Regions from separate parts of the Enterococcus sp. 2201sp1_2201st1_C11_2201SCRN_220225 genome, predicted to be linked through region 2. Evidence: predicted binding sites of a transcription regulator. Region 2 holds the regulator's gene; each other region holds the start of a gene.
What was found. The regulator CtsR, encoded in region 2, represses protease genes until heat stress. The targets are predictions, from matches to a motif close to TTGGTCAAAAAAGGTCAAANA.

Region 1 (4,749 bases), on a different contig from region 2:
CAATTCGGTTTTCCCCACACCAGTCGGACCTAGGAATAAGAAAGACCCTAGTGGTCGATTGGGATCTTGTAAGCCAGCTCGCGCCCGAATTACCGCGTCACTGACCGCATCCACCGCTTCATCTTGGCCGATAACCCGTTGGTGAAGGGTAGTATTTAATTGCATTAATTTTTCCCGTTCACCTTCTACCAATTTGGTGACTGGAATTCCCGTCAAGCGTCCTACGACCTGAGCAATTTCATTTTCCGTGACAGACTCTTGCACCATTTTCAAATCGTCGTTTTTCGCTTTTGCTTCCAACTCTTGCAATTCCTTTTCCAATTGGGGAATTGTCCCATGACGTAAAACCGCGGCCCGTTCCAAATCGTAGTTGTTTTCGGCATCTTCTAGTTCATGACGTGCTTTGTCGATTTCCGCCCGCTTCGTAGACAAACTGTTGACTTCTTCTTTTTCTGTTTCCCACTGCATCTTCAATGCATTGGCTTCTTCTCTAAGATCCGCCAACTCTTCTTGTAAACTAGCCAAACGTTTTTTCGAAGCATCGTCACTTTCTTTTTTCAAAGCAGCTTCCTCAATTTCCAACTGCATCAAACGACGAGTCACTTGGTCTAACTCGGTAGGCATGGAATTCATTTCCACTCGTATCGTGGCTGAAGCTTCATCGATTAAGTCAATGGCTTTATCCGGCAAGAAACGATCGGTAATGTAACGATCCGATAAAGTCGCTGCCGCTACCAAGGCATTGTCGTGAATATTAACGCCATGGTGAATTTCAAAACGCTCTTTTAAGCCCCGCAAAATGGAAATCGTATCTTCCACAGTTGGTTCTTTCACCAAAACTTTTTGGAAGCGCCGTTCTAAGGCTTTGTCTTTTTCCATATATTGCCGGTATTCATCTAAAGTGGTAGCCCCGATTGTATGAAGTTCACCCCGAGCGAGCATTGGTTTTAATAAATTGCCCGCATCCATAGATCCTTCTGTTTTGCCGGCGCCGACGATATTGTGAATTTCATCAATAAAGAGAATAATTTGACCATCGGCTTTTTTGACTTCTTGTAATACGCCCTTTAGCCGTTCTTCAAATTCCCCTCTAAATTTCGCACCAGCGATTAAAGCGCCCATATCCAAAGAGAAAATCGTCTTATCCTTGAGATTTTCTGGCACATCTTTTCGCACAATTCGTTGGGCTAATCCTTCTACAATGGCGGTTTTCCCTACACCGGGTTCACCGATTAATACCGGATTGTTCTTGGTTTTTCGTGATAAAATCCGAATGACATCTCGAATTTCTTCATCTCGCCCGATAATCGGATCCATTTTGCCATTTTTAACTTGTTGCACTAAATCGACCCCATATTTTTCTAGGGCTTTGTATTGTTCCTCTTGATTTTGTGAGGTCACACGCTCTCCTCCTCGCATCTCCACGATATTTTTGCGGATTTCTTTTTCATTTAACCCATTTTTAAGCAAGTACTTGGTTAAAGAATAGTTTTTCAATTTCATTAATGCCAGAATCACCACTTCCGTTGACAAGAATTCATCTTGAAATTCTTGGCGAATGGTGTCGGCTTCTTGTAATAAGTGATACAAATTTTGACTCATGGACTGGCCATAGTTTACATTTGATCCTTCAATTGCCGGATACTCATCCAGTCCTTGATCAATTTGGTGTTCAAAGGCTTCCACATCTAAACCAGCATCTTGGTAAAAATTACGACCAAAATGATTAGGCTGCATAAAAATTTTCCAAAGATGTAGAATGTCAATTTCCTGATGGTGACGGGTAATTGCGATTTGCTGAGCTTCGGCAATCGCCTCTTGTAAGGTGGTTGTCATTTTCTCAATATTCATCGACGCATCGTCTCCTTTATTTACAAATTCACTGGGAAAATAGCTGTATGATTAACTTTTTTATCCCCAATGATTATTTTACGCCTTTAGTCAAAATTGGTCAAACATTTGCATCTGTTTTTTGCAAAAAAATAGCAGAACGAAACGATTCATTCTCTGTGCAAAATGCAACAAAAAAAAACGGAAATTCCTTGGTCTTTCACAAGAAGTTTCCGTTTTTTGCCCACAATATCAGGGAAATTATTCACTTAGGAAAATGAAATAAGGCACAATCAACCTTTCTCACTCGATTCATTATTTTCCGATTTAATTTCTTTGATTTCGGTCTGAATCGTCTGCTGTTTATCAAATAAAAAATACACCAAGCCAATGATAAAAGGCCACATATAACTGGCAAAACGATAAAGCAACATCGCACTTACCGCATCTACGGTTCCCACCAAAGGACGGAATAATAACAAAAAAACAAATTCAAAGGAACCAATTCCCGCTGGAGTAGGAATAGAGCCTGCCAAAATCACAGAAAAACAGATCAAACCAAAACACTGGAAAAAATTGAGCTCTGGATGATTTTGCACCAAAACCAAATAAGGAATGGTGAACCAAAAGACTAATTTAAAAAGATTCACCAAGTAAATGCGAAAAATCAGCGGCCGTTCCTTTAAAATACTATCCATTGCTTCTCGTAAGGAATAGACTTGCAAATTAATCCGGTCCACTCCATCTCTTAATTTGCGGGAACGCAAAAAACGGTGAGATAGTTTCACAAACCAGACTTGCACTCGCAAGCTTAAGGTTAAAGCTAGGAGCACTACAATAACGCCTAGAGTCGCCACAATTCCGTATAAAATCAAGCCAATTAAATGAGGGACAGTTGAAGAAAAGAAAAGCTGAAACAAAAGACTGATAAAAGCCCATGTCAAAAGAGCCACCTTGTACATCACCAAGTGTAATGCCGTAACGCCCACACCTTGAGAGATTCGCAAGCCTTTTTTATGGTAAAAATTCACCTCAGAAATCATTGTACCTGCCCCAAAGGTAATCAAGCGGTAAAAAGCAGAATAGCACATGGCCATAGCACCGTCAAAAACCGTGATTTCCTTTACAAAAGATGTGGCCATTAAGCGAATATTTTCACCTTCCACCACAATATACAGTGTCCCTAAAAGAATGACGCCTAATAAAATCAAAGGAGGCGTTTCAATTAATTGCCAAATAATATCTTTCAAATTGTTTTTCAATAAATAAATTAAAATCCCGAAAATCACCAAAATTAGGCCAATATTCAAGATTAGCTTATGCTTTGAATTTTTTTTCATCCCAATACTCCCACCATCAAAGCAATCGCCTTGACTTTCCTAACGTAAATAAAACAATAGAAACAAAGCTATCCCAATTCCAATCAAAAAACATAGAGTAAAATAATATTTTTGAGTTTTATGATGAAAAATTCTCTGACCCAACAAGCCACCGATTCCCCCACCGGCTAGACCTAAAATTAGCAACGTTTTTTCTGATATGCGCCAACTATTCATCTTTGCTTTTAGCTTGTCCAATCCCATTAGTGCAAACAAACTGACATTGGCCAAAACAAGGTACACCTGGATTAAATGATTCTTTAAAAAATCAAACATGGCGTTTCCTCCATTCATCTTTTAAGGATACCTTAAGGCCTGCAGTCCGTAAAGTATTAAGAAAAAGTTTCAATAAAAGTCCCGAAAAAAGTCAAAAATAAGTCGCGCCTGTTTTGCAAGGAAAAGAATCTCTAATAAGAATTGTAGACCCGACACCTATTGATGGTTTGATTCATTGATTTGTCTCTAGATTTGAATAGTCGGTTAACTATTTCCATTCGTAGTTTCCTTTCATAGATTTAGGGGACAAAAAAACACAGAGAGCAAATCAATGCCCTCTATGTTTCTCACGACGTTTCTTTTGTCGGAGTTCAAATCGTTTCTGCTTTTCAGCTTCTCGTTGTTCACGACTGCTTTTTTTGCGTTTCAATTTTCGCTCTTCCTGTTGAAGTTTCAGCGCTTGTTGAGCTTTCGTACCAATACCAACCTCAGAGGCTTGCTTCTTAGCCAATTTCTGTAAACGTTTGGGATTGATTTTTCTATCACTAACCACTTCATCTTCAATTGCTAAGCTGAATTTCAAGTGATGGTATTGGGTCAAAATAAAGTCGTAAACCTCATAATCTTTTGGTTCTTTCCCAAAGGTTACTTTGGCCACCTCAATCTTGTCATCATACCTTCTCTCAAAAATACCAGCCCAAAATGGGTTTTCGAACAACACCGTCAATGTTGCACTTATTTTCTCCACGGCAATCCCTCCTTTGTTTTGAATCAGAAGAAGGGACAACCAAGGAGGCAGGTTACTGACGACTACTGTCGCTCCCGGACTACCTACCGGGACGTGTTTTTATCTTCTGTATATGATTTTATCACAAATTCGCTCATGAAAGTGTACAATCGCAAAATTAACAACTCGCTATCATCATAAACACTAGACTTGAAACCTTGTTCGTAATACGACTCGTGTTGGCTCGTTATCACTCACCTTACACAGCATTCTCGTAAAACCTCCACCGGTAAAAGCAATAATTTTCATCCTATATAATCGCTGGATTTACTGTATAGGTGTCAAGCAGTATTGGACTTTCACCATCAAGCGTGCGGCACACTAAAAAACGTCGCCGTCCTCTATCAGGACAGCGACGTAGCAAACTAAAGATTAATCTACTACATTTAATTCTGCAATTTTCACAATTACATCAGTGGCTTGTTCCATCGCTTGTAAAGAAACAAATTCAAAGCGACCGTGCATGTTTTCCCCACCGGCAAAAATATTTGGTGTAGGCAAGCCCATATAAGATAATTTTGAGCCATCTGTACCGCC
Region 2 (4,749 bases):
ACATATCGACTCGCACTAAGGAGTCTTCAGAGCCAAACATCGCCTCAGCCAATGTTTTTGCCAGTTCTGTTTTCCCCACACCAGTCGGCCCTAAAAACATAAAGGAACCAATCGGCCGATCTGGGTCTTTTAAACCACTGCGCGCACGACGAATGGCCCGTGCCACGGCTTGCACCGCTTCGTCTTGGCCTACTACCCGTTGATGTAGGATATTTTCTAATTCCAACAAGCGTTCACTTTCTTTTTTCTCCATTTGTTGCAAAGGGACACCCGTCCATTGGGAAACCACGGTAGCCACGTCTTCCGCGGTGACTCGATCAGAAAATCCAGTGGCTTCTTTTGCTTCAGTAAAGGAAAGTTCCGCCAATTGTTGGCTGAGTTTCTTTTCTTTTTGGCGTAGGCGTGCAGCCATTTCAAAATCTTGGTCTTGAATGGCGGTTTCTTTTTCATGCATCAAATTGGTGATGGACTCTCTTAATTCTGCTATTTCAGAGGGCTCGTCGGCTTTATCCAAGCGCACTTTAGCTGCCGATTCATCCATTAAGTCGATAGCTTTATCCGGCAATTGACGGGAATTAATATAGCGGACAGAAAGCTGGACTGCAGATTTTAGCGCATCATCGGAAATTTCCACCCCGTGATGTTCTTCATAACGAGAACGCAAGCCATATAAAATTTCCAAGGCTTCTTCTGGTGTCGGTTCGTCCACTTGCACTCTGGCAAAGCGACGTTCCAAAGCAGAATCCTTTTCAATGTATTTTTGGTATTCATCTAAGGTAGTTGCCCCAATGGTTTGCAACTCTCCGCGAGCTAAGGCGGGTTTTAAAATATTGGAAGCATCGATTGCCCCTTCTGCTCCCCCAGCACCAATCAATGTATGGAGTTCGTCAATGAAGAGAATCACTTGGCCATCGTGATAAATTTCATCGATGACTTTTTTCATGCGGTCTTCAAATTCCCCACGATATTTAGTTCCTGCCACTAAAGCGCCCATATCTAACATCATTAAGCGTTTATCCAACATGTCTTCTGGGACTTCCCCTTTAATGATTCGTTGCGCTAATCCTTCCGCAATAGCGGTTTTTCCCACACCGGGTTCCCCCACTAAGACTGGGTTATTTTTGGTGCGACGGCTGAGAATTTGAATCAAGCGTTTGACTTCTTTACTACGGCCTACCACGGGATCCAGACGGTTTTCCCGGGCTAGTTTGGTCAAGTCTCGAGCTAAGTTGTCTAAAGTTGGGGTGCCTTGTTGCACACCGGATTTCGGTGCTTGTTGCCCTTGACGGCGGCGACCTAAGCCGGCTGCTTTTTGTTCGTTAACGCCCATTTTTTTCTTTACCAATTGGCGCATTTTGGCAAGACTCAAGCCTAAATTGGTCATAATCCGAGAAGCGAGAATTTCATCATCTCGCAATAAACCGAGCAAAAGATGTTCCGTGCCGATTTGCGGAGCATTCAAGCGTTTGGCTTCATCCCCCGCATAAGCAAAGATTTTTTTAGCCCGAGGAGAATAAGGCAAATAAACTCCCGCGGGATAGCTTTTAATCATGCCATAACCGGTAAGATTTTCAATTTCTTCTCGAACTTCATTTTCGGAGACATTCATTTCCCGCAATGTTTTGCCGGCAATCCCATTTTGTTCGATCACTAAAGCCAGTAGCAAGTGCTCTGAACCCACGGCTTGATGTTTAAAAGTTTTGGCTTCTTCTTGGGCGATGGCCAAGACCGCTTTGGCCCGTTCTGTAAATAATTCATTCATGGCTGTCACTTCCTATCTTCATAACTGAGGCGTTCCAAAATCGCATGTAAGAGTGTTGCCCGAATCTGATCTTCAGCAGCAAATTCTCGTAAGGTACTCTTAGCTAAAGTTGCCAATAACAGATTGCCTTCTTGTTTGGTTACAATTTGTTCTTCATAAAGCTTTTGCACGATACTCAACGCATCTTTTTCGGACAGATGATCGCCAAAAAGCTCGTCTACTTGTTCTAAAAAGCGATGTTTATCGGAAACTTTGATTTTCTCTATCCGAATATAACCACCGCCGCCACGCTTACTTTCCACTACATAGCCCCGCTGAATGGTAAAGCGAGTGTTAATGACATAATTGATTTGCGAAGGGACGCATTGAAATTGCTCAGCCATTTCCGTTCTTCTAATCTCAATTATCTCACTGTCTTCCAATATTTTCTTTAAGTATGCTTCTATAATATCAGAAGTATTATGATTACTCACGGCCAGCCCTCCCTTGACTAATACTGACCTTAATTATACCGAAAGTTTCCGAATAGGGAAAGAAGGAGGGCCTATCCTAAAACTTTCTGTAAGAAACCAATTTAATGACCGACAAAAGCTCGGTACCGATAATTTCTATACAGAATTACCTGAAAAAAATGAAACAGCCGCTAACTTTCCTCTCCTACTAATAAGTGGGCAGGAGTGGGCAGGGAAATTAGTGGCTGTTTCGTATGGTGAAACTGCGATGATCAGACTAATAAGTCTTATTTTCCAGATTAAAAGCAGCGATTTCTCCGTCGCTCGCTTCAGCAACAGGATGAACCCCACTCAGTTCTCCTTGAACCACTACCCGCTTGGTGCCGTAGTCATCGTTACAAGTAATCAAAGTCACCAGTTTTTTATCTGCCACAGGCTCAATGTACTGGGTCTCGGTTGGAGCTACGGTAATATTTAACGTTGCAGTATAGACATAAATATTCGTCAAATCCGTCAAATAAATAGGGTCACCGACTTTCGTCTGGTCTAAAGCTTCAAAAAGATAACCTGGGTCAGCACCTCGATGACTAGCTAATGAGTAATTTTTTTCACCCATCTTTTGGTCCGGCCACATGGTCCCTGCCCCCCACAACAAAGCTTCATTGGAAAGGCCTTTAAAAATTGGTAAGTTGATTTTCACTTGAGGCAAAGCCACGCCACCTACTAACGGTAACTTTTCTTTACTTAATAAAGTTTGGAAAACCGCTTGAGCGCTGGCACTTTCCACCGCTTCAAAATCAAAGGAAGCCTCTTGTTGTTCATTGGCCTTAATTTCTTCTGGCGTCACCGTAGCTACGGCATAACTTTCTGTATTGTGTTTCATGATCAAGGTTTTGATCTTATTATTGAAGACTAAAGCCAATCCTACAATTAGTAGAAGTAGCAAAAATAAGTTGAATAAATGGTCTCGTAATCGTCTTTTTTTCTTCATTTTTATGCCCCCATTTTACCAATTGGTAGCTATAGTTTACCATATTTGAAAAAGAGTCAAAAAATAGTTTCTCTTTCCTTATTCTTTTATTAAGATGAGACTTGTAAAAAGTGAAAAACGTTGCTACAATAACTTGAAAATTTCAATTTATTTCATAAATTAAGAGCAAATGTTGCAATATCAAGCATTTCCTGTAATACAATTTTAAAGGAAAAGAAACACCTTCAAGGTCTGGTTTATTGTATGATGGTACTATGAGAAAATGGGAGGTTTAGCGGGATGGCAAAAATGGTCTATGTACATATTGATACAACAAGTAACGCCGTGCTATCCCGGGGGATCACGCCAACTTCCTTTTACCAAGGAATTGTTCATCAGCCGAAAAATCTCCTGCTCTTGGACCCTTCCAGCGACTACGGCGAATACGAATCCCACACCGGTATGAAAATCCTAAAAGGAGAAGAAGCCGTAAAGCAATATTTTGAAGCTTTGTCCCGTCACCGAATTACAGAAACCGTAAAATGGATTGATTTTACCGATCCCGCCATGCTAAAAGAATTGACTCCCATGGAGATTTCCGAATTACTGTATTTCGGCCATATGAAAACTCAGCTTCATTCGCCATTCTTTTACAAACTCCAAAACAATTTCGTCTACTTTGACCTGCAAGACGACTTGTCCCGAGTGTATTATCGCTATTTAGATGAATACTATCGAATATTAGCAGATAAATTAACCCATTTGGTCTTAGAAAGAATCAATGATAAAAAATCCTTTTTCCGTAAATCTACACCAGTAGATAAATTAAAAGTCCAACTTTTACAAGAAATGAAAGGCATTTTTCAAGAGGGGATTCTCTTTTGTTTCGAAACTGCCACCAATGAAAACAACTTGCTGAAAATTCCCATTTACTTAGTGGAAGATGCCGGCCTCAGAAAAACTACTTTGTTACGGGATGAGGAACTGTTAGTAGCATATTTAATCTACAATCAAACCAGCCGACAATGGAGCTTGGATTACGTAGAAAAAGACTTACTCTTTTTCTCAAATTAAAACCCTAGTGCCTCAATTTGAATTGAGGCACCAGGGTTTCTTGCTTTTATTTAGGGTCATAGAGTTTAGGAACGGTGCGATAAATTAACAATGCTACAAACATGGAGACAATCCCGGTGGCAATTCCGCTGATACCGTTAGTGACTAGGGAATAAACAAAAGGTGACATTCCCCACACTGCATAGGCTCCCCAGAAAATCACACCGGCAACAAAATGCCAGAAATAACGAGCCCCTACCCCAATCAAAGTTCCTTGAATAATTGCCAAACGGGCCCTTTTATCATCCCCGTCTTTGATTGCTTGATGCAATTTGACTGCCGCCACACCAGCAAAGCCGGCAAAAGCAAAGGCAATAGGATATTCAATCAACACTTGACTCACTGCCAAATAATAAACCTTCCCCGCTGGAAAATGCAACAACCCCCAAAGAGCCGCCGCAAAAACTCCCGGCTTCCAACCTCGTCGCAACGCAAAAACCGTAAGCGGAATT
Region 3 (4,749 bases), on a different contig from region 2:
GCCCGGGCGGTGATTTCCGATCCGAAAATTTTGATTTTAGATGAAGCTACCAGTTCCGTGGATACTCGTTTGGAAGCTTTGATTCAAAAAGCCATGGACAAAGTGATGGAAGGACGCACTAGCTTTGTCATTGCCCATCGCTTGTCTACGATTCGAGAAGCGGATTTGATTTTGGTGATGAACCATGGAGATATTATTGAAAAAGGTACCCACGAAAGTTTGTTGGCTGCTGATGGCTTTTACAGCAAGCTTTATCAAAGCCAATTTGCCGAAGATGGGGAATACGAATAAGTTACAACCAAAACAGCTGTTGCTTTGATATGCAACGGCTGTTTTAATATTTTTTTGCATAGGAATCAGGTACACTAGTAATAGGAATGTAAAAAAGAATTGTGGCATTTCAGAAATTATTTAGGAGGTCTTATGAATACACAACAATCAAACGAGTTTGACTTAAAGGGTTGGCAGAAAAACATTGGGCTCTTTTTGTCGGGCCAATTTTTATCCGGCATCACCAGCATGGTGGTGCAATATGCCATTATTTGGTATCTAACCGAACAAACCGGCTCGGCTACGGTATTAAGTTTTGCCACCTTATTAGGGATGATTCCCATGGTGGTTTTGAGTCCTTTTGTTGGTCCTTTTGTGGATCGTTTGGACAAGAAAAAACTTTTAATCGTAACAGACGGTATCGTGGCAATATTTGCCTTAGTCTTATCCATTACCGGGACGTTAGCCGATCAATTTCCTTTATGGTTGGTGTTTGTCTCATTATTTATGCGTTCAGTGGCGCAAACGTTTCAAATGCCCACCATTCAGTCCATTTTGCCCCAAATGGTACCGGAAACCGAATTAACTCGAGTCAATGGTCAATTGGGCATGGTACAGTCCGCCAATATGATTATTGCACCGGCTCTAGGGGCTTTTCTCTTTGCCTTTGTACCCATGAATTTTTTGATTTTACTAGATGTGGTGGGGGCTATTTTAGGCATTAGTTTGCTATTGTTGGTACGGATTCCTAAAACCCAAGCCTTAGGGGAACAAGTTCACCTGCTTACGGATACGAAGCAAGGCTTTGCTCTTTTGATTAAAAATAAAGGGATTTGGTACATCACCTTAATAGGAGCCGCTTTTACTTTGATTTTCATGCCGGCGGTGAGCATGTATCCTTTGATGACTTTGGAATATTTTCAAGGAACTGTGGGGCAGGCAGGGTTAATTGAGGTAGTTTATTCCGTGGGGATGCTCTTAGGTGGTGTGGTCATTGGGGTTTTTGGCAAATGGAAAAATCGCATGACCCCAGTTTTGAGTTCCTTTTTCGTAATTGGATCAGCCTTTGCCCTGAGTGGTCTTTTGCCGGGAAATCAACGAGGCTTCTTTTGGTTTGTGGTGCTGAACACCGTGGCAGGACTTGCTACGCCGTTTTTCAATACGTTACTCATGGCGATGATCCAACAGAGTTATGAACCTCGTTACTTAGGACGGGTATTAGGGGTTTTGAATTCCTTAATGAGTATCACAGGACCTGTAGGCTTGATTTTTGCGGGGCCGTTAGCCGATCGCTTTGGCGTGGAAAAACTCTTTTTGATTGCGGGTCTGGGAACGATTCTTTGTGGAATTACTACATTCTTACTGCCCGCCGCTCGTAATTACGATTTAGAGTTACAGCAGCGCTTGGCTAAAACAAAGGAGGAGTAATCATGGTTCGTTTTATTGCTGAAAATGCTCGGGTAATGGGCAATGTGACTTTAGGAGAAGCGGTTAGTATTTGGTATGGCGCTGTGATTCGCGGGGATGCCAATACTATCTTGATTGGAGATCGCACCAATATTCAAGACGGCACGATTATTCATGTGGATCACGACGCTCCTACAAAAATTGAAGAAGAGGTTACCGTGGGCCATCAATGTATGCTTCACGGTTGCACCATTAAAAAAGGCGCGTTGATTGGCATGAGTTCCATTGTGTTAAACCATGCTGTGATTGGGGAAAATAGTTTACTGGGAGCTGGTTCTTTGGTGACGCAAGGCCAAGTGATTCCACCCAATGTCTTAGCTTTTGGACGACCAGCCAAAGTCATTCGACCTTTAACCCCAGAAGAAATTGCCAAAAACAAAGCCAATATCCAGCATTATGTGGAAATGGGCGAATTACACGCTGGAGGAGCATTTCCCCGGATTCAAGAGTAAAAAAACCTCTCAGTTACTTGAAGAAACAAGTAATTGAGAGGTTTTTACGTTCATCAGATTTTATTTATCCAAGCTTTTAGAAGAAACCATGATTTCGTCAATCAAACCGTAGTCTTTGGCTTCTTGGGCTGTCATGTAGTTGTCCCGATCGGTATCTTTTTCAATGACTTCTAAAGGTTGGCCAGTGCGTTCAGCCAAGATGTCATTTAAATGAGCCCGAGTCTTCAAGATGTGTTTAGCAGCAATTTCAATTTCAGTCGCTTGTCCTTGAGCGCCCCCAAGTGGTTGGTGAATCATAATTTCAGCGTTAGGCAAAGCAAAACGTTTGCCCTTAGTGCCAGCTGTTAATAAGAATGAACCCATAGATGCGGCCATCCCCATAACGATGGTTACCACGTCAGCTTTGACAAAGTTCATGGTGTCGTAAATTGCCATGCCGGCAGTTACGCTACCACCAGGAGAGTTGATGTAGATGTAGATGTCTTTTTCAGAATCTTGGGCATCCAAGAAAAGCAATTGGGCGATAATTGAGTTAGCCAAATCGTCGGTTACTTGGCCGCTTAACATGATGATGCGGTCTTTCAATAGACGAGAGTAGATATCATAGGCTCTTTCACCCCGAGATGATTGTTCGATAACTGTAGGGATTAAATTCATAGGTTGTTTCCTCCTTAAAAGTAAAGTGCTGAAACTGGTGTCAAAAAGGCGTTTACGAGCTTTTTTGACGCCGACTATTTCCATTTACAAATAGTTTAGCACAGTTCAGCTTATCCTGCTAAAAAGAAGTATACACCCTTGGTCAAAATTGGTCAAAGGAAAAGGACGGAGAAATTGAAAAAATGAGGTACAGGCTCACGAAAGCTCTCCTAGCACTTCAAAGAGCTATTTTAAAACGATTAATATAGTAGCTTTATAATCTTTTCCTATATTTTTCAGTCTCAAGTCTCATGTTTTGTGGCGTGGATTGTGAGATGATAAACTCCTAATAAGGAGGGAATATCATGGAATTACTAGCAATTTTGATTATTATCGCAATTATTCTGGCTATTATAAAAGTCGGTTCGGTTTTATGGCGCATCATTGGAGTGGTTTTTGCCATTTTCTTGATTTGGGTCTTTAAAGAGGACTTGCTAAATTGGGGCCATTGGCTAATTTTTGAAGGCGGCGCTGGGGAATTTCTTCAACAAGTCTGGCGCTTTCTAGTGGAGGCCTTCACCAGTTTGAAAAATTGGCTTAGCGAAATGTTGTGATTTAGCGCTTTCTATTTGTCTTTTTTATAAATAAAGGCTACCCTTGACATAATAAATTGGAGGCGAAGAGATGAAAAAGTTGGTTATTTTATCAGCCCTGTTGGTCCTGCTGGCTGCTTGTGGTAGCAAGCAAGAACCCAGTGAAAACAGCTCAGCTGAAGTCAGCCCAAGCACCAGTGAAACAAAAAGCAATTCATCAAGTAATCCAGCCACAAGCAGTTCAAAAACGAATAGCACAAAATCTAGCAGTGAAGAAAGTAGCACAGCAGAAAGTCAAACTAGTTCCAGTGAAGAGGCAGATGCCTTTAGCGAATTGACTGAAGCTTATCCCAAGGTGAAAATGCCTCAAAAACTTCCTCGAGATGAGAGCTTATTTTTAAACATTGCCGCAGTGGGGGACAAAAAAGAATTATCCGTTCTCTACTATAATATGACTGAAGCGTTGGTGATGAATCACAATGCTTTGAATCAACAAACACCTTTTGCTAGCTTTAAGAAAACCACCTATGATACGGCAGCCAAAGCCAAAGAAGCTGTCAATTATCAATACGATGATGGTGGCCAAAAAGTAGATTTAAGTCACAATATCGAGGGGTATCAACAAAGCGGTGCCGGCTCAACTTATTTAAATTGGAAAGAAGGCAATTGGTCTCTAGTAGTCAGAGCTTCAAATGTCCTCGGACAAGAACCTGTGACCACTGCTAAAGAAGTGGTCAATTACCTAGAAGAAGCCTTTTTACCCGTACCCAAATCGGTCGGACAGATTACCATTGACCTATCTGCTGCCGGCTATCAGGCGACAACGGTGATATGGCAAGAAGAGAAAGTGGTGTATGCCGTAAGCCACGAAGACCCACTGCCCGCTTTGGAAATGGCGGTATCGGTGGAGTAGTAAATTATTTAAAATCAGGAAAATCCTTTACTGGGATTTTCCTGATTTTTTGTGTTTCTTGAAAAATAAAATTGTGATAGCCAAAAGGCATACTGCTAAGAAAATACCACCAGTAATCAGCCACTGCCAGGAGATTGATAATTTTGTTAACTGAAGTTTGCCTTCTTGACTGTATAAGTAGATTCCCTGTTGATAATCAAATTTCTCGCCCTTATCTGTTGTAAACGTCAATTTTACGCTAGTAGCACCAGTGGGAAGTTTTTCAAAGGGAAAAATGATTTGAGAAGCAGTATTAGGAGCAATTTGGAGTTCTTTTGAGAAACTTTGTTTTTTTCCAACTAGCTTTGCTTTTAAGGTTCCTGAAACTAAGCGACCACTTTGGTTTTTGAACTGAATAGTTAGATCGTTGTTATTTAAT

Region 1: a site for CtsR is predicted at 1,938-1,958, ahead of clpB (ATP-dependent chaperone ClpB). Genes of this name have one in related genera too.
Region 3: a site for CtsR is predicted at 2,985-3,005, ahead of clpP (ATP-dependent Clp endopeptidase proteolytic subunit ClpP). Genes of this name have one in related genera too.

What each region holds. Positions count from the first base shown of each region.
Region 1 covers NZ_JBCOJC010000001.1:104,363-109,111, reverse strand. Annotated here, with positions in the region: gene clpB (ATP-dependent chaperone ClpB) at 1-1,851, opposite strand, end outside; gene AB5754_RS00510 (YbhN family protein) at 2,124-3,170, opposite strand; gene AB5754_RS00505 (DUF1294 domain-containing protein) at 3,210-3,485, opposite strand; gene AB5754_RS00500 (YjdF family protein) at 3,754-4,173, opposite strand; gene pepT (peptidase T) at 4,585-4,749, opposite strand, start outside.
Region 2 covers NZ_JBCOJC010000019.1:32,149-36,897, forward strand. Annotated here, with positions in the region: gene AB5754_RS06875 (ATP-dependent Clp protease ATP-binding subunit) at 1-1,762, opposite strand, end outside; gene AB5754_RS06880 (CtsR family transcriptional regulator) at 1,768-2,235, opposite strand; gene AB5754_RS06885 (class A sortase) at 2,492-3,205, opposite strand; gene AB5754_RS06890 (hypothetical protein) at 3,485-4,258, shown strand; gene thiT (energy-coupled thiamine transporter ThiT) at 4,305-4,749, opposite strand, start outside.
Region 3 covers NZ_JBCOJC010000002.1:63,166-67,914, reverse strand. Annotated here, with positions in the region: gene AB5754_RS01260 (ABC transporter ATP-binding protein) at 1-291, shown strand, start outside; gene AB5754_RS01255 (MFS transporter) at 424-1,698, shown strand; gene AB5754_RS01250 (gamma carbonic anhydrase family protein) at 1,701-2,189, shown strand; gene clpP (ATP-dependent Clp endopeptidase proteolytic subunit ClpP) at 2,250-2,846, opposite strand; gene AB5754_RS01240 (hypothetical protein) at 3,191-3,439, shown strand; gene AB5754_RS01235 (hypothetical protein) at 3,510-4,331, shown strand; gene AB5754_RS01230 (DUF916 domain-containing protein) at 4,359-4,749, opposite strand, start outside.